One region of the Clostridium sp. JS66 genome, then DNA from elsewhere that is predicted to be linked to it. Evidence: a T-box and tRNA genes for the amino acid it is inferred to sense, from the RefSeq annotation. Region 1 holds a T-box; the other holds one or more tRNA genes.
The links. The T-box of region 1 lies ahead of leuS (leucine--tRNA ligase). A T-box ahead of a tRNA ligase gene usually reads a tRNA of that ligase, here a tRNA-Leu.
Positions count from the first base shown of each region.

Region 2: it encodes a tRNA-Leu, which carries the amino acid that the T-box ahead of leuS (leucine--tRNA ligase) is inferred to sense. The anticodon was not compared.

Region 1 is NZ_CP131467.1:237,804-253,396, forward strand. It holds gene Q6H37_RS01160 (DUF2225 domain-containing protein) at 1-369, opposite strand, end outside; gene Q6H37_RS01165 (GTP pyrophosphokinase family protein) at 523-1,311, shown strand; gene leuS (leucine--tRNA ligase) at 1,333-3,771, opposite strand; T-box leader at 3,868-4,075, opposite strand; tRNA gene Q6H37_RS01175 (tRNA-Gln) at 4,177-4,252, opposite strand; gene Q6H37_RS01180 (hypothetical protein) at 4,320-4,829, opposite strand; gene Q6H37_RS01185 (J domain-containing protein) at 4,848-5,441, opposite strand; gene Q6H37_RS01190 (DUF5685 family protein) at 5,425-6,303, opposite strand; gene Q6H37_RS01195 (class IV adenylate cyclase) at 6,334-6,870, opposite strand; gene Q6H37_RS01200 (LytTR family DNA-binding domain-containing protein) at 7,144-7,881, shown strand; gene Q6H37_RS01205 (sensor histidine kinase) at 7,922-9,178, shown strand; gene Q6H37_RS01210 (peptidoglycan-binding protein) at 9,374-10,288, shown strand; gene Q6H37_RS01215 (hypothetical protein) at 10,386-11,021, shown strand; gene Q6H37_RS01220 (branched-chain amino acid aminotransferase) at 11,225-12,250, shown strand; gene Q6H37_RS01225 (hypothetical protein) at 12,348-12,965, opposite strand; gene Q6H37_RS01230 (hypothetical protein) at 13,278-13,775, shown strand; gene fba (class II fructose-1,6-bisphosphate aldolase) at 13,853-14,785, opposite strand; gene Q6H37_RS01240 (DUF4363 family protein) at 14,980-15,360, opposite strand; gene Q6H37_RS01245 (DUF421 domain-containing protein) at 15,376-15,593, opposite strand, start outside.
Region 2 is NZ_CP131467.1:1,395,728-1,411,320, reverse strand. It holds gene Q6H37_RS06765 (ABC-2 transporter permease) at 1-131, shown strand, start outside; one part of gene Q6H37_RS06760 (IS3 family transposase) at 303-690, shown strand; one part of gene Q6H37_RS06760 (IS3 family transposase) at 690-1,639, shown strand; gene Q6H37_RS06755 (LiaI-LiaF-like domain-containing protein) at 2,085-2,453, opposite strand; gene Q6H37_RS06750 (hypothetical protein) at 2,435-2,950, opposite strand; gene lepB (signal peptidase I) at 3,175-3,726, shown strand; gene Q6H37_RS06740 (polysaccharide deacetylase family protein) at 3,895-4,635, shown strand; gene Q6H37_RS06735 (hypothetical protein) at 4,695-5,339, opposite strand; gene Q6H37_RS06730 (transposase) at 5,951-6,325, shown strand; gene Q6H37_RS06725 (IS3 family transposase) at 6,322-7,176, shown strand; tRNA gene Q6H37_RS06720 (tRNA-Leu) at 7,334-7,417, opposite strand; tRNA gene Q6H37_RS06715 (tRNA-Lys) at 7,482-7,557, opposite strand; tRNA gene Q6H37_RS06710 (tRNA-Gln) at 7,560-7,634, opposite strand; gene Q6H37_RS06705 (radical SAM protein) at 8,185-8,877, shown strand; gene Q6H37_RS06700 (QueT transporter family protein) at 8,879-9,346, shown strand; gene Q6H37_RS06695 (STAS domain-containing protein) at 9,436-9,717, opposite strand; gene Q6H37_RS06690 (methyl-accepting chemotaxis protein) at 9,728-11,722, opposite strand; gene Q6H37_RS06685 (ATP-binding protein) at 11,755-12,144, opposite strand; gene Q6H37_RS06680 (PAS domain S-box protein) at 12,155-13,651, opposite strand; gene rpsA (30S ribosomal protein S1) at 13,958-15,124, opposite strand; gene Q6H37_RS06670 (YjdF family protein) at 15,355-15,593, opposite strand, start outside.

The sequences.
Region 1 (15,593 bases):
TTCCTTTACTAGTTCAATTTCGGAGTTTCTGATTTTGTTAAAATCTCTTTTCATTGCAGCATATCCGCATTTGTTACAAATCCATACATCATAAAAATAAGGATTTATAACATCAAATATGATGAATGAATCAGAATCCTTTCTTAAAATTCTAGCAGCTGAGGTTTTGACTGCTTTAACTTTAAAAACATTATCACAAACAGGACATGTAACTTCACGATTATATAATAAATTTTTTTGCTTTTCCTCATCAGTTAAGTGAAGAATTTCTTCTTTTTTTAGTTCTTCTTTTTTTGTATGGTACAAATCTATTTCATCTATATCATCAAACCCTAAATCTTCTAAACCGGAAAATATATTTTCTGACATTAGAACATCTCCTTTTATTATCTAAAAGATTTTATATAAATTATTATATCAAAAAAACTAATTAAATTATATTATTTTAGTTATAAATAACGAAAGTAGTAGTATAATATAAGAAATGATTACATCAAATCTACTGTATAGGGGTGAGCGCATATGGCTATAGGGGAATGGAAGGCATTTTTAATACCTTATGAGCAAGCAGTTGAAGAGCTAAAAGTTAAATTTAGAAGTATAAGAAAGGAATATAGAAGGAAGAATGAGTATTCGCCTATAGAATTTGTTACGGGAAGGGTAAAAGAAATATCTAGTATATTGGAAAAAGCTAATAAGTTTAATATACCTTTAGATAGAATCGATCATGAAATAGAAGACATAGCAGGCATAAGGGTTATGTGCCAATTTGTTGATGACATTGAGAAGGTTGTTGAAATAATAAGAGGAAGAAAGGATATGCAAATATTATATGAAAAGGACTATATAACTAATGTAAAAGAAAGTGGTTATAGAAGTTATCATGTTATTATAAAATATCCTGTAAATATGGCAGATGGTGAAAAAGATATTTTAGCAGAATTTCAAATAAGAACCTTAGCAATGAATTTTTGGGCAACTATAGAACATTCTCTTAATTATAAATATAAGCATGAAATACCAGATAATATAAAATTAAAATTAAAAAGTGCAGGGGATGCTGCCTTTCAATTAGATGAACAAATGCTTGAAATAAAAGATGAAATAAAGGATGCTCAAAAGTTGTTCGAAGTAAAGTCAAGCCTTGTTTCAGACATAATGAATAATATATTGATGCTATCATCTATGGGTAAGTTTTCCGAAGCTAAAAGATATCAAGCTCAATTAAATAAGCTTATAGAGGAAGGGGAAGTATTTGAACTTACTAATTTACTAAGAAATACAGAAAAAGTTCTTGAAATGTACAAATAGAGGGCTATGAGCCCTCCATTATTATTTTGCAACTATATTTACAAGTCTACCCTTAACAACTATAATCTTTTTTAATTCCTTATCTTTAATCAAAGATTTGACTTCATCGTTATTAAGCACAATTTCTTTTATTTCATCATCAGATAGTCCTGTAGCTATATTTATTTTAGCTCTTACTTTTCCGTTAACTTGAATTGCAATTTCTACTTCATCTTTTATTAATGCATTAGAATCAAACTCAGGCCATTTTTCATTAAATATAGAAAAGTTCATACCTGTAAGACTCCATTGTTCTTCTGCAAAATGAGGAGCAAAAGGTGCAAGAAGTTTTATAAAATCAACTATAACATCCTTTAAGAAACCAGCATTTTTTACATCCTCTGATAAATATTTAGAAAGAGCATTTGTATATTCCATAAGTCTTGCTATAGAAGTGTTAAACTGGAATTTACTAGCATCTTCTGATATAGATTTTATAGAAAAATGTCTTACATAGTTTAATGCTTTTTCTGCTTTATCTAATGAAGCTTTATCATTTTGAGAGTTATTAATTACCTCTCTACAAGAAGTCAGGATTCTTTCGATTCTATCTACAAATCTTCCTATGGATTTTATACCATCATCACTCCATGCTCCACCTTCTGAATAGTCAAAGCCAAACATAAGATACATTCTAAATACATCTGAACCAAATTCTTTAATGTAATCATCTGGTGATATAGTATTTCCCTTTGATTTACTCATTTTTAATCCATCTGGTCCAAGGATTAATCCTTGATGTCTTAATGATAGGAAAGGTTCATCAAAGTTTAAATATCCCATATCCCTTAATGCTTTAGTTATAAATCTAGCATATAAAAGGTGCATACATGCATGTTCTGGTCCGCCTACATACATATCTACAGGAAGAAGTCTATTTATTTTTTCAGTATCAAAAGCTTTTTCTGAATTTTTGTTATCAGGATATCTTAAGTAATACCATGAAGAACATACAAAAGTATCTAAAGTATCAGCTTCTCTTTTAGCAGGTCCACCGCACTTAGGGCAAGTTGTATTTACAAATTCAGGTGATTTTGATAAAGGAGATTTTCCATCAGGTGAAAATTCAACATCATATGGAAGTTCAACTGGTAGATTTTCTTCAGGTACAGCTACTGTTCCACATTTTTCGCAATATACTATAGGAATAGGAGCACCCCAATATCTTTGTCTTGAAACTAACCAATCTCTTAATCTGTAGTTAACTTTCCATCCGCCAAGATTTATGCTTTGAAGCTTTTTTACTACAGCTTCTTTACCCTCGTTGGTAGAAAGACCGTTAAATTCTGAGCTGTTAATCATTTTGCCATGTTCAATATATGGAAGAGAATCTCCTCCCTCAATAACTCGTTCTATTGGAAGATTGTATTTTGTAGCAAATGCAAAATCCCTTTCATCATGAGCAGGAACTGCCATAACTGCTCCTGTACCGTATGTGTTTAAAACATAATCAGCAACCCAAATAGGAACCTTTCTTCCATTTATAGGGTTAATGGCATAAGAGCCTGTAAATACTCCGGTTTTTTCTCTTGTGATAGACTGTCTTTCTATATCTGATTGTTTTTTAGCATCTTCTTTATATTTAGCTACTGCCTCTTTATATTCATCAGTAGTAAGACCGTCAACTAGATCATTTTCAGGAGCTAAAACTACATAAGTGACACCAAATAGAGTATCTACCCTAGTTGTAAATACTTTAAATTCAATAGAAGATTTATCTACTTTAAAAATAGCTTCAGCACCTTTTGACTTACCAATCCAATGTCTTTGCATAGCTTTAGTTTTTTCAGGCCAATCTAATTTATCTAAATCTTGAAGTAATTCATCAGCATAATCTGTGATTTTAAGGAACCATTGTGTTAAATTTTTCTTTATAACTTCAGTACCGCATCTTTCACAGGCACCATCAACTACCTGTTCGTTAGCAAGAACTGTATTACAACTAGGACACCAATTTACAGGAGCTTCACTTCTATAAGCTAAGCCTTTTTCATAAAGCTTTAAAAATACCCATTGAGTCCATTTGTAATAGTCTGGTAGACAAGTAATTACTTCATTTTCCCAATTAAACATGGCTCCCATGGCTTTTAATTGTTTTTCCATAGTTTCAATGTTTTTCAAAGTAGAATCTTTTGGGTGTATTCCTGTTTTTATTGCATAATTTTCAGCAGGAAGTCCAAATGCATCAAAACCCATAGGCTGGAATACATTAAATCCTTGCATTCTCTTCATTCTAGCCCAAGAATCTACAGGCCCATAGTTAAACCAATGTCCTGCATGAAGTTTACTTCCTGATGGGTAAGAGAACATTTCAAGAGTATAAAGTTTTTCACCTGGATTATTTTCATCGAATTTATAAATTCCGGACTCTTCCCAATTTTTTTGCCATTTTTCATCAATGTTAGTACCATAGTTACCCATGTTATCGCTCCTTTTCATACTTTTATCTGTTAGCTTTACTAATTTATAGTATTATTCTTGACAATATTTAAATAAAATAAAAGGCCCTCGTCTACTTTAAGAGACGAAAGGCCAAAATTCCGCGGTACCACTCTAATTAAACCTTATAAAGGTTTCACTCAAAAATATAACGGTTTTAACCGTATCTATCTTTTCAATAGATAAGCTCTAAGGTGAGTTCATATTTTATCAACGCTGCTTTGCACCGATTTAACAGCTCTCTTCTGAAGATATAAATATTACTAGTCCTCTTCAAAGCTTTATAATTAACTTATTGTAAATTTTATAATAATAGAAACATTTTGTCAAGGATTATTATTTAAAATCATAAATAAAGAAGAATCCTTAAAATTAAGGATTCTTTAATGGCTGCCCATGCTGGACTCGAACCAACACAATGCCTGCTCCAGAGGCAGGTGCCTTACCATTTGGCTAATGGGCAATATTTTTATCAACATTAAACATTATATCAGATATGACAAATATGTCAACAACATTGAAAAAGTTTTTTAAAAATTAAACTTTTTGTTTATTACATTTATAAATAGTGTTAAGACATAATCATATATTAAAAATGCAAATTGAGCACCTATGATTATGAAGTATATGGATATATTTAATTTTAATACATTAGGAAAGAAAAGCTTATAAATAATAAGCATAGAGAACATAACAATATTAAAGAAAACTAACTTTAATAAAAGCTCTAGGTAAATTTTTCTCATTTTTTCAACGTAATACTTTATAGTACCATATAAGCCAAAGAATATTATATAAAGTATAACTGGAATTTTAAAACCACATATAAGTAATGAAAGAGCTGAAGTGGCAGCGTATATAATTAGTGCATTTTTAACATTTGTTGTAATTACGGACAGTGGGATAATACAAGAAGCTATTGCTAGTAAATAAAGTTTATTTACAGGTAATAATGTACTTAAATATATACAAATAACTCCAAAGGCTGTAAAAAGGCCTCCTTTAGATATATAAGAAGCTTTAGTATTTTTACTATCCATACAAATACACTCCTAACTTTAACAGCAGCTTATAAGATCTCCACCACTACATTCACAGCAGCAGTCAAGGCAATATAAGGTAGCACATATATCACACAAACCAGTATCTTTTCTTCTATTATTATAATAAGGCTCCCTGTAAGAATTATTCATATTATTTAACCTATTAAAAGCTTCCCTATACTTCATATTTCCAGGATTTAAATTACAAGCCATGCTTAAATTATTGTAAGCATCATTATACCAGCCTTTTTGAAGATTAAGTAAACCCATTAAATAATTCCATTCAGCATCTCTTGTAGTAATACTGTTTAGTTTTCGTTCTGCTGAAGAAAAGTTACCATTTCTAATGTCCATTTCAATTGATTGATATGAAGAATTATTATTATAACCTCCTTGGTTATTGTTAGAATAAGAAGCATCAGGAGTATTTTTCATTAAATAATCATAAGCTTCGTTTAATTCTCTCATTTTATCTTCAGCTAAATCTTTTAAAGGATTATTGCCATATTGATCAGGATGATATTTTTTTGCTAATTCTCTATAAGCTTTTTTTATTTCATCTTTTGTGGCAGATTCTTTTATTCCTAACACTTCATAGGGATTTCTCATTTTTATCAGCACTCCTTTTAAACACTTTATCCATTTTTTCTAAAAGTCCATATTGCAAAATATTATATAACAAGTCTTCATTTTTTTTTAGCTTCAGCTTATTTAAAAAAGAAATACATTGAGAAGCACAGGTACCTAAAATGAAGTCTATTCTTTGTTCCACTTGTTTAGAAAACTCATTAAATGGAAGATTATCATTATTAAAACAAGCATTTATAGCATTAAACTTGTTTTTACTCATATCATCTTCTAAATCGTCAAAGGCATCTATAATATAAATCCATTTTCCAAGGTTATAGCCTAACCAATATAATGTATCTTTATTACCATCATTCTTATAAGAACTTAAAATAAATCCTGTAAGTTCTGCAAAATGGTGTGCCAAAGAATCTATTGAGGCATTCTTAGCATTAGATTCATAATTATATAGCTCAATTAATATATTCTCTATATATTTAATATGATCCTCTAAAATTACAGGAGTTTTTTTTAAATACCTTTTGAAGAGCATTGAAAAAATTTTTCCTTTAATAGAGTTATCATCATTTACATTATCTAAAAATTTATAATAAGTCAAAATTGTATTACAAAAAGCAGCATAATGTAAACAAGGGTTGTTTTTAATAACAGCTTTACCTTTAAAGGCATGGACACTGCACTTTTCTTTTTCATAAATAGGAGTTGTATCATTTAATGAATCTAAAAGTATAGCCAAGAAAGTCATATCATAATTAAGTGCCATTCTTGGAATATTACCTATATTATTTTTTATGGATTTACACAAACCACAATAATAAGCCTTAAACTTTTCATAGTCTTTTATTTTAAGCTCCATTTTACACGGAGTAACGTAACCAAACATATTAAAAATTCTCCAATTCTAAGATTGATATTAAAGTCCTCTCTCTTCTAGTATTTTAAATATAGTTTTTGAGGTAGTATCTTTCATAGTATAACCAAGTAATATAACTACTTCTTCTAATTCTTTATCATCAGATGTTTCTATTTCTATATAAGGAAAAGGACAGAAACTCTTGTCGTTTATATCAATTTCTACTAGAGTATTTTTATATTTATAACTTTCTCTATATTTTTTTATTGATTGAATAAGCTCTAATCCTAGTGACTTGAATATTTTTTCACCAGAGTCAGCATCTAGTATTTCAGTTTCATTTTCTTCCATTATTTTATATGTTCCTTGGCTTAATAACTTTTTTGTAGTCATGTAATAATGATTTGAGTTATCAAGCAAATCGTGAACTATTCTTATTCTTGCATATCCCTTGTTATTTATCAATGTTTTATCATGAAAATCATATATGTTATTTATTTGATTTTCTTCTTTTACTTTAACAGCATTAATATTTTGAAGTTTTTCTCTTATATCTTCAACGTCTATATCAATTAGTCTTGTTTCAAATTCGTTCATATAAAAACTCCTTGTAAAATAATACTTTTAATTTGAATTATAACATAAATTTTTAGTTAAATGGTAAACGTGTTTGTTAATATATTGAGAAATATAAATATAAACTTAATTATATAGCTATATTTTATACTTTTTTAGACATTTAATAATATATTTTACGACATGATTTTTGCAGAATATGTAAATAATTACATTGAAAATAAAATTAATATACAATAAAATGTATTCATAACCATATTTAATCATATTTTGTAATTTGAAGGGGGGATTCAAGTGTTAAGTGTGCTGATTGTAGAAGATGATCACATCCAAAGAAAAAATCTTGTAAAAATGATATGTGAAGCAGATAAGAATTTAGACATATATGAAGCTGAATCTATGGAAGAAGCATTAAATATATCAAAGGGAAACTATATTAACTTTTTTTATATAGATATTTTTCTAAAAGATTCATCAGGTTTAGATTTGGCGTCAGAATTAAGAAAAATGGAGATATATAAGTTTACTTGGATAATATTTATAACTACTCATGTTAAATATATGATTCAAGCATTTAAAGAAATTCATTGCTATGATTATATAATTAAGCCTTATAGAAAAGAGGAGATAATTGAAACAACAAGATTCCTTATTTCAGGAAAATATAAGTATAATATTAAAGAAGATAAGAATAAATGTGTAGTTTTTGTTCTGCAAAATAGTGTTAGTGTAAAGTTAAATATAGATGAAATTTTTTTTATTGAAGTTAATTTAAGAAAGGTTACTTTACATACTAAAAAAGGAAAATACCAACCTAAAAAAATGTCTTTAGCAAAAGTTTTAACCATTATTAATGCTGATTACATATTACAGAGTCATAAATCGTTTGCAGTAAATGTGAAGCTTATAGACAAAGTAGAATCTATATCGTCAAAGTTGTGGAAGGTAAGCTTTGCAAATTATGAAGAGAATGCTCTTTTAAGTTATAAGTTTAAGGATACTGTTACAGAAGTTTTAGAGAAAAACATTTAATAAGTGTAAAAGTTAAGTGTTTAATATTAGGAGATAACAAATGGAAATAGTTCAAATGTTTATTGTTACATTTTTTCAAATAAGTTGTTTTATGATTTTATGGTGTAAATTTAGTTTAAATAAGGATAAAAAAGTATTAAATAATTTATGTATAATAGTTTTTTATTCAGTTATACAAACTATTGTTAGTTCCTTATTTACCTATTATGGAATAATCATTAGTTATGTAATTCTTGTACTTCTGATTTGTTTTTTTTATGGCAAAAGTTTCATAGAAGCTTCGGTAGAAATTTGTATATATTCCATAGTAATAATTATTTTACAGCTAACTACAATATATGTACTGAAAATTTTTGTTGAAAATTTTGATTATACATTTTTTGTATTCAAACTAGGTGTACAGGCAATTATATTGTTGTTTAGTATAATAGTAAGTTATTATGGACCCAATAAAAAAATATATAATATTACAGAAATAAGCTCCAGAATAGTATACTATATTGTGTTGAATTTTGTTGGGTACATATTAATTTTTAAAATAATATGGCAATACAATAAGAGCTTAATATTAAATAATATGATAATATTTATTACTATGTTTGCAGTAGTAGTTAGTTTGAATTTTTTCCTGTGCTACTATATTGCCAAAGTAAGCGAAGAGAAAAAGATTATAGAGATGCATGAAAAGTATGATCCTATTGTTGAAAATATTATAGAAGAAATAAGGGCTAAACAACATGATTTTAAGAATTATTTAAATACCATAAATGGAATAATTCAGGTTTCTAAAGAAGAGGAATTAAAGTCTGTTTTATTGAAATATATAAAAAGTGTAAATTACTCTATTAAACGTATTGATGATATTATGTATATAGATAATTCTATAGTAAGAGCTATAATATATAGCAAGTGCTGTGAGGCTGAAAAAAAGCATATAAACTTTTCATATTATATAAATAATGATTTGTTTAAGTGGAAGTTAAAGGAATATGAGCTTTCAGATATATTAAACAATATTTTGAATAATGCTTTTGAAGCTGTTATTGATTATTCAGATAAAAGTGTTATACTAAAGATATTTAAAGATGAGAATAAAAATATTATAGAAATTAAAAATAGTGCAATTTCATTAGCCATACCTAGTGTTAATGAAATATTTAATAGAGGATTTTCCAATAAAACTGAAAAAAATCGAGGATATGGATTATATAATATAAAGAAAATACTTCAATGCAATGGTGGTAATATTGAACTATCATTTGATAATTATTATGTATGTTTCAAAATATCAATTTAAAATATAAGTGCATGAAAGTGAAAAAAACGAACATAAAAAGATTTTACAATGAAAAAGTCTTTTTATGTTCGTTTTTTTTCTTTTCAAGCAAATTGTATTGAACTATGCAAAATTATGTATAAAATAAATGATGAATATGGTTACATTATGTATAATTTTATAATTCTTAATTGTAAAACATGGGGGGAGACAATTTTGAAGAATAGGAATCAAGTAATGATAGTGTTATCGTTAGCAATGGGGATAACTTTAAGTAGTACAAGACAGGTACATGCTCAAAATTTATCAGTTAAAACTGTTAAGGCGCAAAACCAGATCATTATAGATAAGAATTTTAGTAAAGTAGTTAAATTTGGTGATAGAGGAGATATTGTAAAGCAAATTCAAAAGGCATTAAATCTATATATTGGAGCTGGCCTTGCAGAAGATGAAATATATGGTGAAGGTACAAAAGAGGCTGTGCAAAACTTACAAAAGAAGTTACACATAACTGAAGATGGAATATTTGGACCTGCAACTGCAAAAGGATTATTAACATATGGTAGTAAATCTTCAGTAGATGAGAATGATGGATTTACTCCAGTAGCTAAAGATATTCAAAATCAAATTATAGATTTGGGATATAACATAAAAGCAAATGGAGATTTAAATAGCATTGATACAGTAGAAGCTGTAAAGGAAATACAAGAAGAAAATAACATAAAAATAACGGGAAAAGTTGATAAAGTATTTATAAATAAAATACAAGAAAAAATTAAGATACAATCAGAAGAAATGAAAAATTTTAAATCAGATACTAACTATTATATATTGGTTAACTCTAGTGATCATGTATGCATAATTTATGAGAGAACACAACATTTGTGGAAACAAATTAGGACCTTTAATATTATGTCATATAGTAACCTAGAAAAAGGAACTTATAAGGTAGGAATTAAAGGCGAAAAACTTTCTTTAAATTATATAGATGTAAGTTATTTTACACAAATAAATGGGTTAGATATATTTTATTATGCTAAAGAAAATGTAGGTTTTGGATTAAGAATTTCCAAGGAAGATGCAGAATTTATAAATAAAATTCCAACAAAAACAACTATAAAAGTATTTTAGCAGTTCAAAAGTTTGTTATTAAAAGTTATTTCTCAAAATAACTTTAAGCGGGTATAAAACAATTACCGTAAAATATTAAAGCAAAGGAGAAGATATTATGAATTTTAATTCTTTAATAAACGCATATAATGCTTTCAATAGCCATTCGTTAAATAAAATAAATTTAAACATTAAAAAAATTCCACAACAGGAATCACTTCTTGGAGCGTTAGATGGAAGTAATTGTATTTTACTAAGAAATCATTATGAAGTTACTTATGAAATTGAAAATAAAAAAGAGCAAGTTAAACATAACATTACAGTCCCATTAGAACTTGCAATAGAAGGATTTGAATTCAGCAAATTAATGTGTAATCAATTAAATATAAGAATACGAATACACAGCATTATATCATCAACTTGTCATTCACTTATAGATATGTATAATAAAGGAGTTTCAGGGTGGATACACTACTTATCAAATTGGAACCAAAATAAGTATTTAAGTGTATATAAATCTTATGATGAAGCTATTAAATCAAAAGATAGGTTTATTCATAGTTTAAAGGCTAAATTAAAAGAATATTTACAGCGATATTATCCATCGGAATTGAGTAAAATTAATGAATTAAATCTACAATTAGATGATGTTAATAAAACAATTAGTACTATTATTGAAAAAAACTATTTAACTATAAATACAGATATTTATGCAGGAAATACAGAAATGCTGTATGATTATGATTTTAGGTAGGATGCAAGTACTGTCTCAAACACAGTAGCAACAATTATTTGGAAAAAGTTGAGTGTCTAATCCTTTATTTCAGTAGGGTTTATTTGATATGCATAAGTTGTATGAATTATTAAAAATTTAAATATTTATATAATATTGAGGAATAATAATAAAGTCTTATGAAAATTATGTATATTTATTAATTCTACTTGGAGGTGCTTTTAATGAGCAAAGAAGTAAATATTGATTGGGCAAGCTTGGGATTTAATTATATTAAAACAGATTTACGATATATATCAAGGTGGAAGGATGGAAAATGGGATGAAGGACAGTTAGTTCAAGATAATATGCTTAGTATAAATGAATCTTCTACAGCTCTTCACTATGGTCAGCAATGTTTTGAAGGATTAAAGGCTTATCGTACAAAAAATGGAAAAATACAATTATTTAGACCAGACAGGAATGCGAAACGTATGCAAGATAGTTGCAGACGTATTTTAATGCCAGAGGTATCTGTAGAAAAATTTATAGATGCATGCATTAAAGTTGTTAAAGCAAATGAACAGTATGTACCACCATACGAAACTGGTGCAACTCTTTATCTAAGACCTTTCGTAATAGGGGTAGGAGATAATATTGGTGTTAAACCAGCACCAGAATTTATATTCTCTGTATTTTGCATACCTGTAGGACCTTATTTTAAAGGAGGAATGGTTCCTGTAAACTTTAATGTATCAGAATATGATAGAGCTGCACCATATGGTACAGGTGCAGCAAAAGTTGGAGGCAACTATGCAGGGAGTCTTTATCCACATGAATTAGCAGTGAAAAATGGTTTTGCAGATTGTATTTATCTTGATCCGGTAACTCATACTAAGATAGAAGAAGTTGGAGCAGCTAACTTTTTTGGAATAACAAAAGATAATAAATTTGTTACTCCAAAATCACCATCAATTCTTCCCAGTATAACCAAGTATTCATTACTGCATATTGCAAAAGAATGTTTGAAGATGGAAGTAGAAGAAAGAGATGTTTTAATTGATAACTTAGATGAATTTAAAGAAGCTGGTGCCTGTGGAACTGCTGCAGTAATAACTCCAATTGGTGGAATAGAGTATAAAGGAAATTTGCATGTATTTCATAGTGAAAAAGAAGTAGGACCTGTAACTAAAAAACTTTATGATACGCTTTATGGAATTCAATTTGGAGATATAGAAGCTCCAGAAGGTTGGATTGTAGAAGTTAAATAATATTACAGATACTGCTTAAGCCATCATTTGATGATACTTCAATCTTTTAGTAAAAGATTAAAGTATCATCAAATGATGGCTTAATGTAATACAAAAATCAATTTTTATTTGATATTCCTGTATTAGAAGATAAAAAATTAGAACTAATGTCATTTCGTAAAATCTCTTTTAGTATTTTTTCAGTTATGGAATTAATACTGTTTTTGAAATCATTTTCTATAATAATATCAGCATTATGTATTACTTCACTTGCAGACTTCTTTATAATATTGTTTTGTGAGTTTTTCATCATTATAAAGATTCCAGGGTTAACAACAGTACGTAGACTATTGGATTCACAAATTATTAAGGCATTCCTAGGAACTTGTGATATAAATTCTTCAATGGCAGGTTTAATATGTGTTTTTAAACATTTAAGCCAATAGACTTTTTCAGCGCCTGACGATAATAGGAGAGAAGTATCTTTGTTAGCACTTACGTTAGTTTCTTCTAACAGTTCAAAGTTTCCCTTCATATTAGAACAAGTTCCACAACCTTCCCCGCCTCTAGGGCATTTGCTGTTTTTTTGTTGTATGGTGGTTATCTTTAATCCGATAATGGGAGATCTATTTTTTAATTGTTTAATTAGTTCAGTAGCAATAGCTGTTTTGCCACTGTTTCGACTTGATGAACCAATCAAGATCATTTGAGGAATACGTAATAAATCTTTCTCCATTTAGTTTGTTTCCTTTCTATATTTTGTATATAGCATTTATATATTAATTCCTATTATACGATATTTATTTGTGATTTATCAAATCGTTTAAATAATTGTTTTTAACGGGATTTTATCATTATTAGTAATGTTGTTGATTTTAATGAGTATCAATTTGGAATTATCTTGGGGATATCTAATAGTAGTATCTTTACTGTTTTGAAACCAGAAAAAGATAACACAAAGAATCAAATACCATAAGTTAGTAAAGTGTGTTACAATATTATCATAAGTTTTATGTAGTATTTTTTAATGATGGATAGGAGGTAATTAATGAATAATTATTATAAGCAATTAGTTACTACTTATAAAACAGTTCAATATAAATCCTTATCATCAGTTACATTTGTAGGACTTATATTAGCATTAATTATGGTTGTAACATATCAGATGATTCCAGCAGTGGTGTTAGTAGTAGTATCCTTTGGGACTGCATATTTTAAAAGGTATTTATATGTTGAATATGAATATGAATTTAATAAAGAAGAAATAAATATACATAAAATAATCGGCAGGGTTAAGAGAAAAAAATGCATAAGTTTTAATGTAAAGGATATAGAAATTTTAGCAGCACAAAATAGCAAGTCTTTAAAGGCTATTAATAATTTACCTAAAAAGAAGATGAAGCTTTATCCTTCTACTTCCAGAGAGTTAATTTATTCAGCAATATTGAAATACAATGAGGAAAGAATTCAAGTAAGATTTGTGCCAGATAATAAGTTCATAGATCTATGCTATAAGCACAATCCTAATTCTGTTAAAAAGAATTAGTAAGTTTTTGCATTATGTTTTGTAAATAAAAATTCCTTAAAGAAGGATTAAGTCCTTCTTTAAGGAATTTTTGAGTATTATTTTAAAGAATCAGTTGAACCAAGTACATCAGAAATTTTGTTTTCAACAACCTTTTGAATATAATCTCTTCCAGCTCCACAATATTTTCTTGGATCGAATTCCTTTGGATTATCTCCAAAAGTTTTTCTTATAGCGGCAGTCATTGCTAATCTTAAGTCAGTATCCATATTGATTTTACATACAGCCATAGAAGATGCTTTTCTAAGCATGTCTACAGGAATACCTTTAGCACCAGCTATATTTCCACCATATTTATTACAAGTTGCAACAGCTTCTGGATCAACAGCTGAAGCTCCATGAAGAACTATTGGGAAATTTGGTAATTTTTCTTGTATTTTTTCTAATATATCAAATCTTAGTTTAGGTTTAAAATCTAGTGGGAATTTGAAAGCACCATGTGAAGTTCCAATAGCTATAGCTAAAGAATCAACACCTGTTCTGTTAACGAAATCTACAGCTTGATCTGGATCAGTATATATATGTTCAGCAGCGACAACATCATCTTCTACACCTGCTAAAACTCCAAGTTCAGCTTCTACAACAACGCCTTTAGAATGTGCGTAATCAACAACCTCTTTTGTTTTTGCTACATTTTCTTCATATTCATAGTGTGAACCATCAAACATAACTGAAGTAAATCCAGCATCAATAACTTCTTTTACAGTTTTAAAATCTGGACCGTGATCTAGATGTAAAGCAATATCAATTCCAGTTTCTTCTATAGCAGCATCTACCATAGCTTTTAAATATTTTGCACCAGCGTATTTTATTGCTCCTGCAGAGCATTGAAGAATAACAGCTGAGTTTTTAGCTTTTGCACCTCTAACAACACCTTGGATTATTTCCATATTGTTAATGTTGAAAGCACCTATTGCGTATTTGCCTTCATAAGCTTTTTTGAACATCTCCTTAGTAGTAACTAATGCCATTTTGTATTCCACCTTCCAAACTTTTAATATTTTAATGATATATGAATGAGAAAACATTCATATTCTTTAATAGCTGAATCTTTAAAAAAATAGGGACAAATTAAGGCCCAGTGGGACTCGATTGTTATGTATACATTATAATCGATTGAGTTTATATTTTCCATAGTTTAATTATAAATTATTTTGAGAGATTTTTAAAATATATTTTGCATATTTACTTTTTCCATGTTAAGTATATGTTTAAGTAAAAATTTTATTACGTGGTTAGAAGCTAAAGCTTCATCCTCACTGTGGCATTTAGTGTATTGGGTAAGTTTCCATATTTCATTGTTAATATTATCTATTTCAGAATGGTTTACAAAAATAGAAATTTTACGGGTGCAATTATCCCAGTTATCTAAGAGCTTTAAGGATTTATTATAAGCTTCATCCCAAGAGTTAGATTCTATAGATTTTTCTATTTGGATGTTAAGAGTATCTAATTTACCACAAGTTTGATTTAAATAATTTATTGAAAATACTAATGACAAAAACATACCAATAAAAATTATTAGAGCAGCAAATAAATTCCGCATTTAACCACATCCCTTTTATACCTTTTTTTGATAATAAAAACTACCTTGAGAATCTATAAGAGCTATAAAAACTTCTTTAGGAGAATTTATATTAAATCTCTTTAGTTTCTCATTAAGCCAATTTTCATCTTTATTTAGTATTTTTAAATTATCATGATTTATGCTTCCATCTAAAATTAAAGTAACAGGAATTGTATCTTGTTTAAATGGTACTTTTAAATCACCTTTGGTAG
Region 2 (15,593 bases), 1.2 Mb from region 1:
AAAATCTTATATCTTCTTTAAATAGCCAGCCTGATTGGCTAATAGCTAGCTTCATTGCTGTAATTGCAGCTATACTATTTCTTAGTTCCATACTTATTTCAATAAAATTTTATATTAATAAAGATTTATAAATAGCTTTTTTAACTTCATAACTATTCTTTAAAATACTATAATAAATTAATAAAAAGTGTAATTCTGAATAAAATGTACCCTATAGAGTAGACAAAGAAAAAAGAGTCTACCCTATAGGGTATTTTTGTTATAATAAAACAAGCTGAGATTGAGAGATTGGGGTAGGTTGAATGAGCAAGAAAATATTCACAAATGAAGAACTAGAAATACTATCTAAGAACAAATATGTTAAGCGCGTCAGCGCGAAGGGAATAACCTATACTGATGAATTTAAGCGCATCTTTATAAGTGAGGACGGAAAAGGCAAGTTTCCAAGGCTAATATTCGAAGAATGCGGATTTGACATAAATATTTTGGGGAAAAAGCGCATAGAAATGGCAGCTTATAGATGGCGTACTGCGTACAATAAGGAAGGTGTATTAGGATTACAGGATACCAGAAAAGATAATTCAGGGAGGCCTAGAGATACGGAACTCTCCATCGAAGAAAAATATGAACGTCTTAAGGCGCAAATTAGTTTGCTTAAAGCTGAGAATGAATTGTTAAAAAAACTCGATATGTTAGAAAGGGGGATGATGAAAAAGAAATAAGCCTACCGGCTGAACAGAAGTTCAATCTTATTAAGTTGGTAATTACAAAGCATAAGTTGAAAAACTTGATTAGTTATTTATGCAAAATAGTAGGTGTATCGCGTTCTGGATACTATAATTATTTTTCATCAAAATCCCATAGAGCAAGGAATAAACGCACTGGTAAGGATGAGATGTCGAGAGATATCATTCTAAAAGCATATAACTTTAAAGGACGCAAAAAAGGAGCTAAGCAAATAAAAATGACATTAGAAGGTGAATTTGGAATCGTATACAATTTAAAACGTATTCGAAGGATAATGATAAAGTACGGAATTATTTGTCCTATTAGAAAAGCAAATCCTTATAGAAGAATAATGAAAGCTACTAAAGAACATACCACCCTGCCTAATTTATTAAATAGGAATTTTAAACAAAATACACCTGGGAAGGTGCTTCTCACTGATATAACTTACTTATTTTACGGCAATGGTAAGAAAGCATATCTATCAACAATTAAGGATGGATCTACTAATGAAATTCTTTCATATAATCTATCAGATAAATTGACGCTTGACATAGCTACAGATACGATAGACAAACTAATAAATGAAGGACAAGTTAAACTTACTATAGATGCATTTATTCACTCTGATCAAGGCGCTCACTATACAAGTCCTAAGTTTCAAAGCCTAGTGAAAGGCTACCGCCTAGGACAATCCATGTCAAGGCGCGGTAATTGCTGGGATAATGCGCCGCAGGAATCGTTTTTTGGACACTTTAAAGATGAATCGTACATTAAGTCATGTGAAACTTTAAGTGAACTTAAGGAAGAAATCGAAAACTACATGTTTTACTATAATAACTATAGATATCAATGGGGACTAAAAAAGATGACTCCTGTACAATACAGAAATCATCTTCTTAATTTAAAATAACTCTTTTTTTATTGTCCTTGACAAAGGGCACACTTTAGAACTTTCATTTCAGTATTATACTTTTTTATATAAAACATCTCTAAGTTGAATTTAATTTGCTTATAAAAATACTTCTCTTCTTTAAAATAAAAGATCAATATACAAATTCTAACTTATTATATTTTATACTAGGATTTACTTCTAAATTACTACCTAATTCACATTTAATATCCTTTTTTATAGATGCTTTGCTAAGAAAATAAAATATTCTGCCATAAGAAAAATACCTATTCCTATACATGTAATAATCATTGTAATAATACTTTTCCTGATATTCATAAATAATCCACCTTTATATTGTGCCTAAATGACATTTTACCAGCTTTGCTCGGGTAAGAAGTATTCCTCATAATCAAACTACTTCACAGGACTCTAAGAATCCATTGATATTGAAAACTACAAAAACTTATACAATGCAACTTAATGATGTAATCATATAAGGTATATAACTAACATGTCTTTTGTAAAATAACGGTGAAGTTGGATCTAATAACTCAGTGCTAAATTTACCAAATGCATAAAGGCCAAAGGAAAATATTAATACTACCATTATTAGAAAAATACTTAAAATGTCAAACTTTACTACAGAATCATTTTTTAATGAATAATATCTATAAATTAAAACTTCTGCACCTAATGATATTAATACTAATGGCCAAAACTTAACAATAGTAAAATCAATTGGAAAGTTGAAAACATTTATTAAGAGATATAGTACTCCAACAATTATAAACACCCCACCTAAAGTTAAAGTTCCTACTCTTCTTCCTTGCATTTTTCTTCACCTGCCTTTAGATAAAGGACCTTTTTTTTTCTTAAAAGAAATAATCCTAAAACAATGAAGAAAACAGACATACCAACACATTTTATATATCTTATAACTGAGTAATCAATATAACTACTTGCTAGTGGAACTATTATATTATTAATTAATGCTAATATACCTACAATAATTAAAAAATATCCAATATACTTTTCCATAGATCTGTTTCCCCAAAAATCTTCTTTGTGCTGCATACTAGAAAATATTTTTAAATTTGAATCCACTAGAGGTTCTTCACTCATAACTTTTGACCTCACATCAAAAATACTGTAAAACCATATTATTGGTAAAAAGACACCTAAAAACTCCAAACCAATACTAGAACTTAAGAAAATAGTAAAGAAAAATAGCATCATAAGCTCAATTCCTTGTCTTGTAAGTCCTAAATACATATGTCCTGCTCCTGGTAACATAGCAAAGAAGGTTGCCATACTTTTTGAATTTTTCACGATATATACACTCCTTATTATTTAAACTTTATTATGTATCCATTGTATATTGTAAATCTTAAAATAAAGCTCAATAGTTTCTTAATATTTTCTTAATATTAAATGTGTTTATTACATAAATTACTGAAAAAATCTTATTTACAAAAACTACATAAACAGTCAATTAAAAATTCATATATTTTTGATATACTTAACATCATATTAAAGAATTAGGGAGTGAAAAAATGGATAAAGAGGGTAAATTGAATAAAAGTAATTTTATAAAAGAAGCTAAAGATTTAATATTTGTTATAGTAACTGCTTTAATTATGGCTTTGCTCATTCATAGTTATGTTTTTGCAAGAGTTGATGTAGATGGACCGTCTATGCAGTCCACTCTTCATGATAAAGATGTTCTATTTATTGAAAAAGTAAGTACAGAAATGAACAAAATTAAAAGAGGAGATATAATAGTATTTGATTCTAAAGATGTTAATGGATCTAATTACATTAAAAGAGTTATTGGTATAGAAGATGATAAAATAGAATTAAAAGACGGTAAAGTATATTTAAATGATCAAGAACTTAATGAACCTTATCTAGATCCTCAAACAGTTACACAACCTCTTACTTCTCAAACAAAGTTTACAGTTCCTAAAGGCTGCATATTTGTGCTTGGAGACAATAGAACCAACAGCACTGACAGTAGAATATTGGGACCAATTAACTTAAAAGATGTAAAAGGACATGCTGTTGTAAGAGTTTTTCCATTTAATAAATTAAAGAACTTTTTTTAGATATATTAATAAAAAAGAACTGGATTAGTTGTTATTTAATAATTCAGTTCTTTTTATCTATGTTAATTATTAAAATTTTTCATAGTGCATATACTACCTATAAACTTAACTTGAGTAATCTTTTAAGTATAAAACTAAAATTTGAAATACACTATGGAGGAATACACTATGAAAATAAAAAATAAAGCAGTATTAATTACGGTTTCATGTCTATTTATCATTTTTATATTGTTTAACTGCACTATACCAATAAGTTTTTATAATAATGTTAAAGCATCACCAAGTTCTATGGATGAAAAAGTTATATATTTAACCTTTGATGATGGTCCTAGTACTAATGTAACAAATAAAATGTTAGATATTTTAAAACAACAAAATGTAAAAGCTACTTTTTTTGTGGTTGGATACAAAATAAATGGTCGAGAAGATATTTTAAAAAGAATGTATAGCGAAGGTCACAGCATAGGATTACATACCTATACTCATGTGTATAAAAAGGTTTATGCAAGTGATAAAGATTTTATAAATGAAATGAATGAAACTTCTATGGAAATAAAGAAAGTACTTGGTATAGAACCTAAAATAATAAGATTTCCTTCTGGAAGTAAAAAACACCTAACTAAAAATCTTTTAGAAGAATTACATGCAAAAAATTATAAAATATATGATTGGAATTTATGTACTTCTGATGGAATTAATTATAACATCAAGCCAAATAAACTATATAGGGAAGCTACTCAAAAATGTATTAATCCTAACAAAATATTTTTACTCATGCATTGTGATGCAAACAATAAAAGTACCTGTGATTGTTTAGAATCTGTTATACTATACTACAAAAATTTAGGCTATCATTTTAAACCTATTACCCCAGATACATCTGAATACTATTTTAGAGTGAAAAACTAAATGTTAATATTATATATAACAAAATAAGTTAACTGTCAAAATCACAGCTAACTTATTTTTTAATAGTTTAAAACTCTTTTTATTTCTTTTGATATATTATAAAATGCTTTTTCATCTTTTCCATCTAATGCGCCATCTGCTAATGCATAAAGTGTACTTAAATATAATTCGTCTCTTTCTTTTTTACTCAATGGATTAATCAAAAATCCCATTTCATAACCTAGAGAACTCATAATTTCCTTACCTTCATAAATGTTTTCTAAAACATTTATATAAGTCAACAATTCCTTTTTTAGTAGTGTAAAAAATATTCTACTTGAAGAATTTTGTTTATGCTTTACAGAACATATTTTTACATGATCCTTGTCAAGAGAACTTAGAATTATTTCACCTTCAAATTCCACAGTAAAACTTTTTTCTAAATTTGACTGATTATTTGCTGCATCAATAGTAAAGTTAGTTAAAAAATCTATATATCGTTTAAAAACTTCCTTAGTAAAACTATAAGTATTTGAATGAGTTTTACCATTATTATTCTTCTTAAATGATACATTGTAAGCATCTTTGCCACTAATGTATTTTTCTATAGAAGCAACCATAGAATCCGTTGATTTATTCAATGTTCTTTTTGGTATAAATTTTGTGCCATATGCAAAGCTGTCATTTTTAGTATTTTCATATAATACAAAATTATTAATTTTCATAAAACAACTCCCCATTTATATAAATATATATTTCATTATAAGCGAAAAAAGTCGTTTTATGCTGTTATACATAATATTAAAAAAATTAAAAAAATAAGGCTTAAATCACCTTATTTCAATAGCAAACTAAATATACGTAAATTTTTCTAATTATTTATTATAATAAACACTTTTTTATAAAAAAATACCTAGACAAATTAATACATTAAGCTAAATTAACAAAAATTCAGCTTAACGAAATTTGGTTTAATAACTTATCTAACTATTTTTTCTTGAATAAAGCAAATCCCCCCATAATAGCTATCACCAATGAAGATACAGCAATAGTAATTACTGTTTTTGTTCCTAACTTTTTCAAATAAACTCACCTCCGCAAATACAACCAAAATATTTTGATTGTTACTTTTTTATATATTTTTCATTTAATTCTGTCAATTTATATGATTAAATTATAATATGCATTTATACAACTTTCAACACTTTTATATATACAACTTATAAAAAGTAAAAACATGACTTAATATAAGAAAGTGAAGTTGTAAGATAAAAGTAGACATGAAAAAAGCATGTCTACTTTTTTCATGTTAAAATCAAGTTAGAAGGATGTGATTATGATGAGTAGAACAAAAGGTGGTCAAAATAAAAAATGGTCTAAGGAAGAAAAACTCCGTATTGTCCGTAGATATTTTGATGAAGGTATTGGTCGGCCAACTTTAGCAAAAGAAGAAGGTATCGCAAGTGGTATGATTGCAACATGGATTCATAAATATTTAAATGAAGGTGAAGCTGGCTTAGAAAATAAAAAGAAATCAGGAAATAAGTTTGCAGCATTACATAGAAGCAAATCAATGAAGGAATTAGATCGACTTCGTTTAATTGTAGCAAAACAAGAAATCGAAATTGAAAGGTTAAAAAAAGGGTACATGGTGAAAGGAGTTGGTGCAAACAAGGAGTTCGTTTCTATAAAAGATCCGAGTACGAAATAATTGACAACTTAAAAGTTAAATATTCTCTTAAGGCTCTTTGTATTTTAATGCAGGTTAACCGTTCTGGGTACTACAAGTGGAAATCCCGTCAGGGTGTACAGAATCGATATGAGAAAGATAGGGAACTACTTACAGATTTACTGAAAGAAGCTCATAGCAAACATAAATCATATGGATATCATAGACTCGCTGCAGTCATCCGCAAGGAAACTGGGTGGTCGTTTTCAGATAATCTTGCACATAAGTGCTGTAAAATCAGTGGCATCAAATCCAAAGTTAGAAATTATAAATATAGGAGACCTGGGAATGAAAATATCGTTTATCCAAACATAGTTAAAGGAAAGTGGAATGCTTCAAAACCATTAGAATTAGTAGTTTCAGATATGACTTGCCTTAAACATAGAGGCCGCTTATACGAATTAACGTATATTATGGATACATACAACAATGAGATTATTGCACATCACCTCACATCTAAACCCGGTGATAGACGTACCTACTTTTTATGTTTGAAAGATTTAAAGAAAAAAATTGAAGAACAAACAACTCCAGTCGTTTTGCACACGGATCAAGGAGCAGTCTATTCTTCAAGAGCATTCGCAAAAGCTCATAATAATTGTAACATAATTCGCTCTATGTCGCGAGTAGGAACTCCAACAGATAACCCAGTTATTGAATCAATAAACGGTTGGATTAAAGATGAAATGGCAGTTGATTTTAGATTTTGGGAAGAAGATGATCTATTTGAATTTGTGGACAGATACATCCATTATTACAATAATGATAGACCAGCATATGCATTAAGTTATCAAAGCCCCATTCAGTATCGAACTGAACGAGGCTTTGGTTAATATTGCTTTTATTGTTGTCTACTTTTAGTTGACAACTTCACTTAATATAAGAAAGTCATGCTTTTATAAAATTCATGATATTTTTACTTTACCAAATTATTTTTCAAATAAAAAAATAAGTAATATTTACTATCACTTATCCATGTAATCTAATAATTGGTGCAGGTGAAGGGAGTCGAACCCCCACGCCGTTGGCGCTAGATCCTAAGTCTAGTGCGTCTGCCAATTCCGCCACACCTGCATATAAAATTACAATTTACAAATTAATATTTGTAAATTAAATAATTTACTTATTAATTTTTATTTGGTGGCTTACCGGGGAATCGAACCCCGGACAACATGATTAAAAGTCATGTGCTCTACCAACTGAGCTAGTAAACCAATGGCTGGGATGGCAGGATTCGAACCTACGCATGTAGCAGTCAAAGTGCTATGCCTTACCGCTTGGCGACACCCCAATTTGTATTGTGCATTTCCTCAGCACAGTTATTAATTATACTGGCAAACATATAATTTGTCAACAGTTTTTTGCATTTTTTTTATTATCTTTTCTATTATGCATTCTTTTCTACAAATTAGACACTTTTGTACCTTAAATTACAATACTAATAAATTATTAATTTATTATCCAATGTATTACTTTAGGTGAATTCATTAATATGGTTAATATAAATGGAACTAGCATTGCAGCTGCCAGAATAACCCATATTATTTTAACTGTTGCCTTTTTCAAATTACATACCTCCTTTCTTATTTATCCATTTTATATAACTATAATACACTCTATATATTTACAATTAATGAATTTATCGTAAAACTTTTATTAGTTTTATTCTAAATAACCACAGAAAAATTTTCAATTTTAGCATGGACGTTTCCAAAAATAAATACTATAATAGTAAAGTATTCTATAAATTTAAACACTTAATGTCGATCATACAATTCAATAAGAAGTGTTCACCTTGATCAACCACTTCTTAAAATAATAAAACAAGGAGGAAATGATATATGATTCGTTACAGTGATATAACCAATAAAAATCAAAGAGAAATTGTCCTATTAAAGGCTTCACCCTGTGCATGGGGAAAATGTACCTTCTGCGATTATATAGAAGATAATAATAGTGACACTCAATTCAATGTAAATTTCAATAAGGAAATTTTAAAAAATGTTACAGGAAAGCATAATGTACTGGAAGTTATAAATTCAGGCAGTTGTTTTGAACTACCTAAAGAAACTCTAGATGATATAAAAAATGTACTAGATTCTAAGGGTATAAAAAAACTATTTTTTGAAAGCCATTGGATTTATAGAAACAGACTTGAAGAAATGAAACAATTCTTTAATATTCCTATTATATTTAAATGTGGTATTGAAACTTTTGACAACCATTTTAGATGTGAAGTTTTGAAAAAAGGGGCTGTATTTTCTGGCCCAGAAGAAGTATCAAAGTACTTTAACTCCATTTGCCTTATGGTAGGAATTAAAGGACAAACAAAGGCAATGATAAAGACAGATATAGAATATCTACTAAAGTATTTTAAACATGGATGTATAAATATTTATGTAGAAAATTCTACACCATTTAAAAGAGATGAAGAACTAATTAGCTGGTTTAGAGATAACTATAGTTTTCTTGAAGAAAATGATAATATAGAAATACTTTGGAATAATACTGATTTTGGCGTTGGAGGTAATTAAAATGAACTTAAAGAAATTAATTAAAATTGCAATAACAGCCGCACTATATGCAGCATCTACTATGGCTATTGCTCCTTTAAGTTATGGAGCAATACAATTTAGATTTTCGGAAGTTATGACACTTTTAGCATATATAGACCCTATTTATATTCCTGGTTTAGTGCTTGGATGCGCGCTATCAAATATATATAGTCCTCTAGGTCTTATTGATGTGTTAGTTGGAACTACAGCTACCCTTATAAGCGTTTATATGATAAGTAAAACCAAAAATTTATTTATTGCTACTCTTTGGCCTACTATAAATTGCGTGTTTGTAGGTGCTGAACTTTACTTTGTACTACATCAACCATTTTGGATCTCTACATTATATGTTTGTCTAGGAGAGTTTGTTGTTGTAACCTGCATAGGTTATCCATTATTTAGATTATTGTTAAAAAGAAAAGATGTACTTAATGTATTAAAATATTAATAACTCAACTTTTATAATTAAGAATGAAAAATTAATAGTGAAGGATGATTTTTTCTGTTACATTACAAAAAATCATCCTTCTTTATAGTCTATTTATGTATTTCAAATACCTTGTCTAATCTAGTCATACTAAAAATCTTCATAACTTGTTCATTAATTGAATAAAGTTTAAGACTTCCATTTATACTTTTACACTTTTTATAAACTGAAACCAAAACTCCAAGTCCTGTGCTGTCAATAAAAGTACATTTTCTAAAATCTAATGCAAAATTTTTTTCTCCATCCTTCATTAAATAGTTAAACTTTTCCCTAAGTTCATCTGCTTCATCTACTGCGAAATTTTCTGGCATTTCAATTTTAAATTCATTCATTTAAATCACCTCAAACTATAAATTTTTCCACAAGATTGTTTAATGATATTGCTAATGCACTAGATTCTTGAGCACTAGCAGCCACATTTTCAATTGCCGAATTTTGTTCTTCAGCAGATGCAGCAACCTCTTCACTATTAGCTGCATTATTCTCAGTAGCAGTTGCAACTGTATTAATAAGATTTATTATCTTATCAGATGTAGCCACTTCATCCTTTGTAACATCTACTATTTGCTCTATATCCTTTGATATTTGTTTTACAGCGTCTATAATACTAACAAAAGATTTATCTGTATCTTTTACTATGGTAACTCCATTTTCTACTGCATTTTTACTTAAGCTCATACTGTCTACAGCTTTTCCTATTTTAGTTACCATTTCACCTATCAATGAAGATACCTCATTTGCACCAACATTAGTTTCCTCGGAAAGTTTACGAACTTCTTCTGCCACTACAGTAAATCCTTTTCCATGTTCTCCAGCTCTAGCTGCTTCAATAGCTGCATTTAATGCCAACAAGTTGGTTTGAGATGAAATATTATTTATAGTACTAATTATTCCACTAACTTTTTTAGAAAGTTCTTGTAAAACCTTTAGTGTATTTTCTGTTTCAGCTGATGCTTCGCTAATATTTTCAATAGCTGAAACTGTCTGTTCAATCTTATTTCTTCCTTGTTCTGCACTATCCATAGTATGCTCTGAATTTTTTTTGGCTGTAACTGCTCTACTTTGTGATATTTGAACTAAGCTTGATAGTTGAACTAAAACTTCTGATACTTCTACAACCGAATCGCTTTGAGCTTGAGAATTTTGTGCAACCTGCTCTATGGTATTTGCTATTTGTTCTGTTGTAGAACTTATTTCTTCATTGGAAGCTGCTAGCTCTTCTGAAGATGCTGTTAAACTTTCAGATGCCTCTCTAATATGATGTATTGTATTATCTTGATGGTCAATCATTTTGTTAAAATATTCACCTAAAGTTTGTATTTCATCTTTTGTATTTATTTCAGCTCTTACTGTTAAGTCCCCATCTCCTGCCTTTGTCATTAAACCTTCTAAGTATTTAATAGGATTTATTATGTTTCTTATAGTAAGCCTGTATGCTAAAAATACTGCAATAATTACAGATAATATAGCTATTAGAATAGTAAATTTCTTGATAGTTGCAGCTGGGGACATATATTCCTTATAATCAGCAGTTACTGCTATAAACCAATTGCTAACAGGAACGAATTTTACAAATTTTCGAGCTCCACCATAAGTATAATATCCTTCTGCTGCTTGTCCCGATTTAGCTTTATTAAATAAAGTTTTTAACTGATCATTATTATCATTTAAAATGTTCTCCTTAAGTATCTTTTCACTTGTAGGATGATAATCAATTAAACCATTTTTATCTACTATATAGCTATAACCATCATTTCCTATTTTTACTTGTGAAGCATATTTTGAAATATATTCAAATTTAATAGTAGCCCCTACTATACCTGTAACTTTATCATTAAGTTTTAACGGAGCAGCAATTACTATTACTGGTTTTCCTGTAGTTTTAGACGTTATAACCTGACTTATGTTCTTGTTTCCTTTTAAAGCATCTTGTACATAATCACGATCACTTAAATCAACATTAGGTTTTTCGGATTCACTACTTATAACTTCCTTACCAGAAGCATTTGTAATGAATACATCCTCTAGTTGATTACTATTTTGTTTTTCTAATTGAGCTAAATAACTAAAGACATCAGCACTACTTTTCTCATCACCACTTGCAATGCTAGATAACCTACCATCTAAACTTAACATTTCAACATAACTATTTACTGAATTTATACTTTCATTTATTAATTTAGCTGTTTGATTTGTAGTACCCTCTAATTGTTGTTCAACTGTATTTTGCATTAAACTTGAAGTTCTAAAATACGAAAAACTTCCTAAAACAATAAGCGGAATAGCTATAAATACAAAAAACATCAAACCTAACTTGTTTTTTAAACTCGTCCTCATTTTAATACCTCCATATTTATAATTGTGATAATTTATCCTGCTAATGTTTTTTCTATAATCACCATATTGGGCTTTAACTCAATATGGTCTGAAAGATTTTTGATAAGGAATAATCCTCTTCCCTTATCTTCTAAAATATCTTCATCATCCAAATGATCATTAATTATTACATTTTTAAGTCCAGTTCCACAATCTTGAATTTCAAATTTTACGCTTGAATCATCATATGAATATCTCAAATAAATAGGTTTATCCACATTCATATTATTTCCATGCTTAAAGGCATTTGTTAAAGCTTCTGTTAAGATTAATTTTATATCAAAATCATATTGTGAAGCATTTAACTCTGAAATAACTTTATCAATAACCTGTTTATATTCTGATAAACCATATAAAATAAATTCATTACTTTTCACTTGCATTCCTCCTAAACTATTTAATTTCTAAGGCAATAAGTGTACTATCATCCTTCAAAGCTCCAAAATCAGCAATTACATTATTTAAAATATTTTTCATATACTCTATAAATTCAGTTATTGTATGTTCCTTAAGATAATTATCTTTAATTTCGTAATCATCAAATATAAATTCCAATCCATCTGTAGGAAAATAAAATCTATCTCCCTTTTCAAAGGAAATTACTTTTTCATCAAATTCTCCATCTTCAAACATACCTAAGAAAGGGCCCTTTACAATAAACTCCTCAGCACTGCAATTACTTTTTTGAAACATAAATTGATTTATTCCTGCACCTGCTATTCTTGCTTCATTTTTCTTTAAGTCTAAACTAAAACAACATGCTGCTATATATTTGTCTAAGTAATTTACAATTTTTTTGTTCAAAATTTTAACTATTTCACTTGGATCATAACTAATTAAAATTGCTTCACGAAATAGCACAAAAAATGCCAACACACTAAGAGCTGCTGTGATTCCTTTACCACTAACATCTCCAACTATCCCAATCGCCAAATCTTCATTAACTTTATATATTTTAAAAAAATCGCCGGTTACAGTTCTAGCTGGCATATATAATGTTTCCATTTGAATTTTTTCTGGAATAGGTGATATGGTTTCGATATATTTTTTTTGAAATTTAGCAGCCTGATTTAGCGCTCTTTTAGTTTCTGTAATATTTCTAATTACTGCTTGAATAGCTGGTCTACCTTTATATGTTAAATAACTAGCAGATATCTCTACTTCTACTGTAGTTTGATCATATCTAACAATTTTATGATCAGATGTACTCTTCGCTCTTTTTTCTTCTAATATTTGCTTTATTTTTTTGCGAATAGTTTTTACACTTTCACTTTCTATATATTTATATATACTTTCTCCAATAATCTTACTATAGTCTGTACCTACTAACTTGCAAGCTTGATGGTTTGTTAGAACAATTCTATTGTCAACTACAATAGCTATAGCCTCAGGTGAAAGGTTAACTATCTTACGATATCTTTCTTCACTTTCTTTAACAGTGTTAGCCATTATCCTTTTTTCAGTAATATCTTTTAATTGTTCAACAACAAATATTATTTCACCAGAGTCATCTAAAACTGGATTGTAAGTGCACTCCATAAACCGGTTAAATTCTGGAACATACTTTTCTATTATTATCATTTGCTTAGTTCTTATGGCTTTTTCTACATCACAGCTTTCACAATTTTTTTTTCTGTTTAAAGTTTCAAAACACTTCTTCCCTCTAACTTCACCTCGAGTCTTATTATAAAATTTGTATCCAGCTTCATTAAAAAACAAAATTGTATTATCCGAACCAAATACTCTAATAATATCAGGAATTCCTTTTAATACACCTTCTAAAAGTTCTAAAGTATAATCTACATTACTTGTTTCATATTTGTTAAAACGTGTTGTGCTATTAATAAAACTTTCTAAATTCAGTTCACTTTTTTTCAATTCATAGTTCAAACAATACCACCTCTGTATCAATATAAATAATAAAAATATTTATATCTAAAATATAATTATTATTGTAAAACATTTTGTGAACTTATAATAAAGCTATATTACTAAATACAATTTAATATCAACTTACATAGCCTAACTATAATAATATACTATTTACGCATTTTTTTAAAGTTACATTATGGGAAACAATTCATTAAAAGTAAGTTATTATCGTTTACAATATATAAAATATATGCTTGCTTAAATGCTGAAATTAAAAATAAGCTTCAATGGCTGCAAACTCCATTAGAAGCTTATTCTTACACCTTAAAATTTAAAATCTTTTAGTAAATCTGCTAAACTAGTACCTGCACTTTCATTATCATTGAATTTATCTAAATCCTCTTTTGGTTTTTCAACTGCATCTTTAATACTTAAGCTAATTCTATTTTCCTTATTATCTATATCTAATATTTTTACTCTAACCTTATCTCCTAAACTTAGTACATCTGAAGGTTTTGCTATCCTTTCCTCTGATATTTCTGAAATATGAACAAGTCCTTCTACTCCAGGCTGAATTTCTACAAACGCTCCAAAGCTTGCAAGCTTCGAAACTTCACCTTCTACTACATCTCCAATTTTAAATTTATTACTTACACTTTCCCATGGGTTTTCATTTACATCCTTTAACGCTAATGCTATTCTATTGTTTTCTTTATCTACAGATAATATATAAACTTCAACTTTATCTCCTACAGAAACCACATCCGCTGGATTATTAACTCTCTTCCATGATAATTCTGAAACATGAATAAGTCCATCTACTCCACCTAAGTCAACAAATGCTCCAAATTTAGCAAGTCTACTTACTACACCACTTCTTTTTTCTCCTGGTTTAATGCTATTTAAAAGCTGTTGTTTCTTTTGCTCTGCTTCAGCCTTTTCTATTACTTTTCTAGATAAAACAACCTTTTCATTATCTTTATCAAATTCTATTACTTTTACAGTTAAAGTTTTACCCACAAATGGCTTTAGATCTTCTACATAAGATAATGACAACTGAGATGCAGGTATAAATGCTCTTATACCCTTTATGTACGTTACAACTCCACCTTTTACTACTTCTTTTACTGTTGTTTCAACATCTGATTTTTCTTCAAAAGCCTTTTTCAATTCATCCCAAGCTTTTATTTTATCTGCTGCCTTTTTAGATAAAAGTACATTACCTTCACCATCATTCATATCTAATACATAAACATATATTTCTTCATTTTCTTTTAAAATATCACTTAGATTGTCTTCTTCATTTTCAACTACTTCACTTTTAGATAGTATTCCATCTGACATATATCCTATATTTACTATTGCATCATTTTCTGTTACAGATATAATCTTACCTTTTACAACTTCTCCTCTTCTAATTGATTTCATAGATGATTCTATGTCCTCCATAAACTCCTTCATAGAATTTGTATCTTTAATTTCTTCTGACATCTTTATCTCCCCTAACTTAATAATTTTTGTCTAAAACACCTAAGTAATATTATATCTAACTTTTGTTAATTATTGTACACAAAATTAACTATAAAATTTATTAAATTTAAAATTACTTTCAAATAGCTTGTCACATTTATAAACTTTTATATTAGACTATATTATACTTACATCTAAAATATTTATTCAAAAAGAGTTGGCAATCTAATTGTCAACTCCTTCTTCCATACTTAATGACCTTTTTTCTTTTGCTTCTTTTTTTCCTGTTTAAGTTCAAACTGCCTTTTCTTTTCTTCCTCTTTTTTAGCCTTAGAAACTTCTTTTCTTTCTACTTTTTTACTTTCCTGTTCTAGCCTCATTGTTTCTTGAGCCTTAGTTGATATTCCCTTTTTTTCAGTTTCTTTTTTTACTTTTTTCTGAAGCCTTTTAGCATTTATTTTCTTCTCTTTCAAGTCCATCAATTTAATAG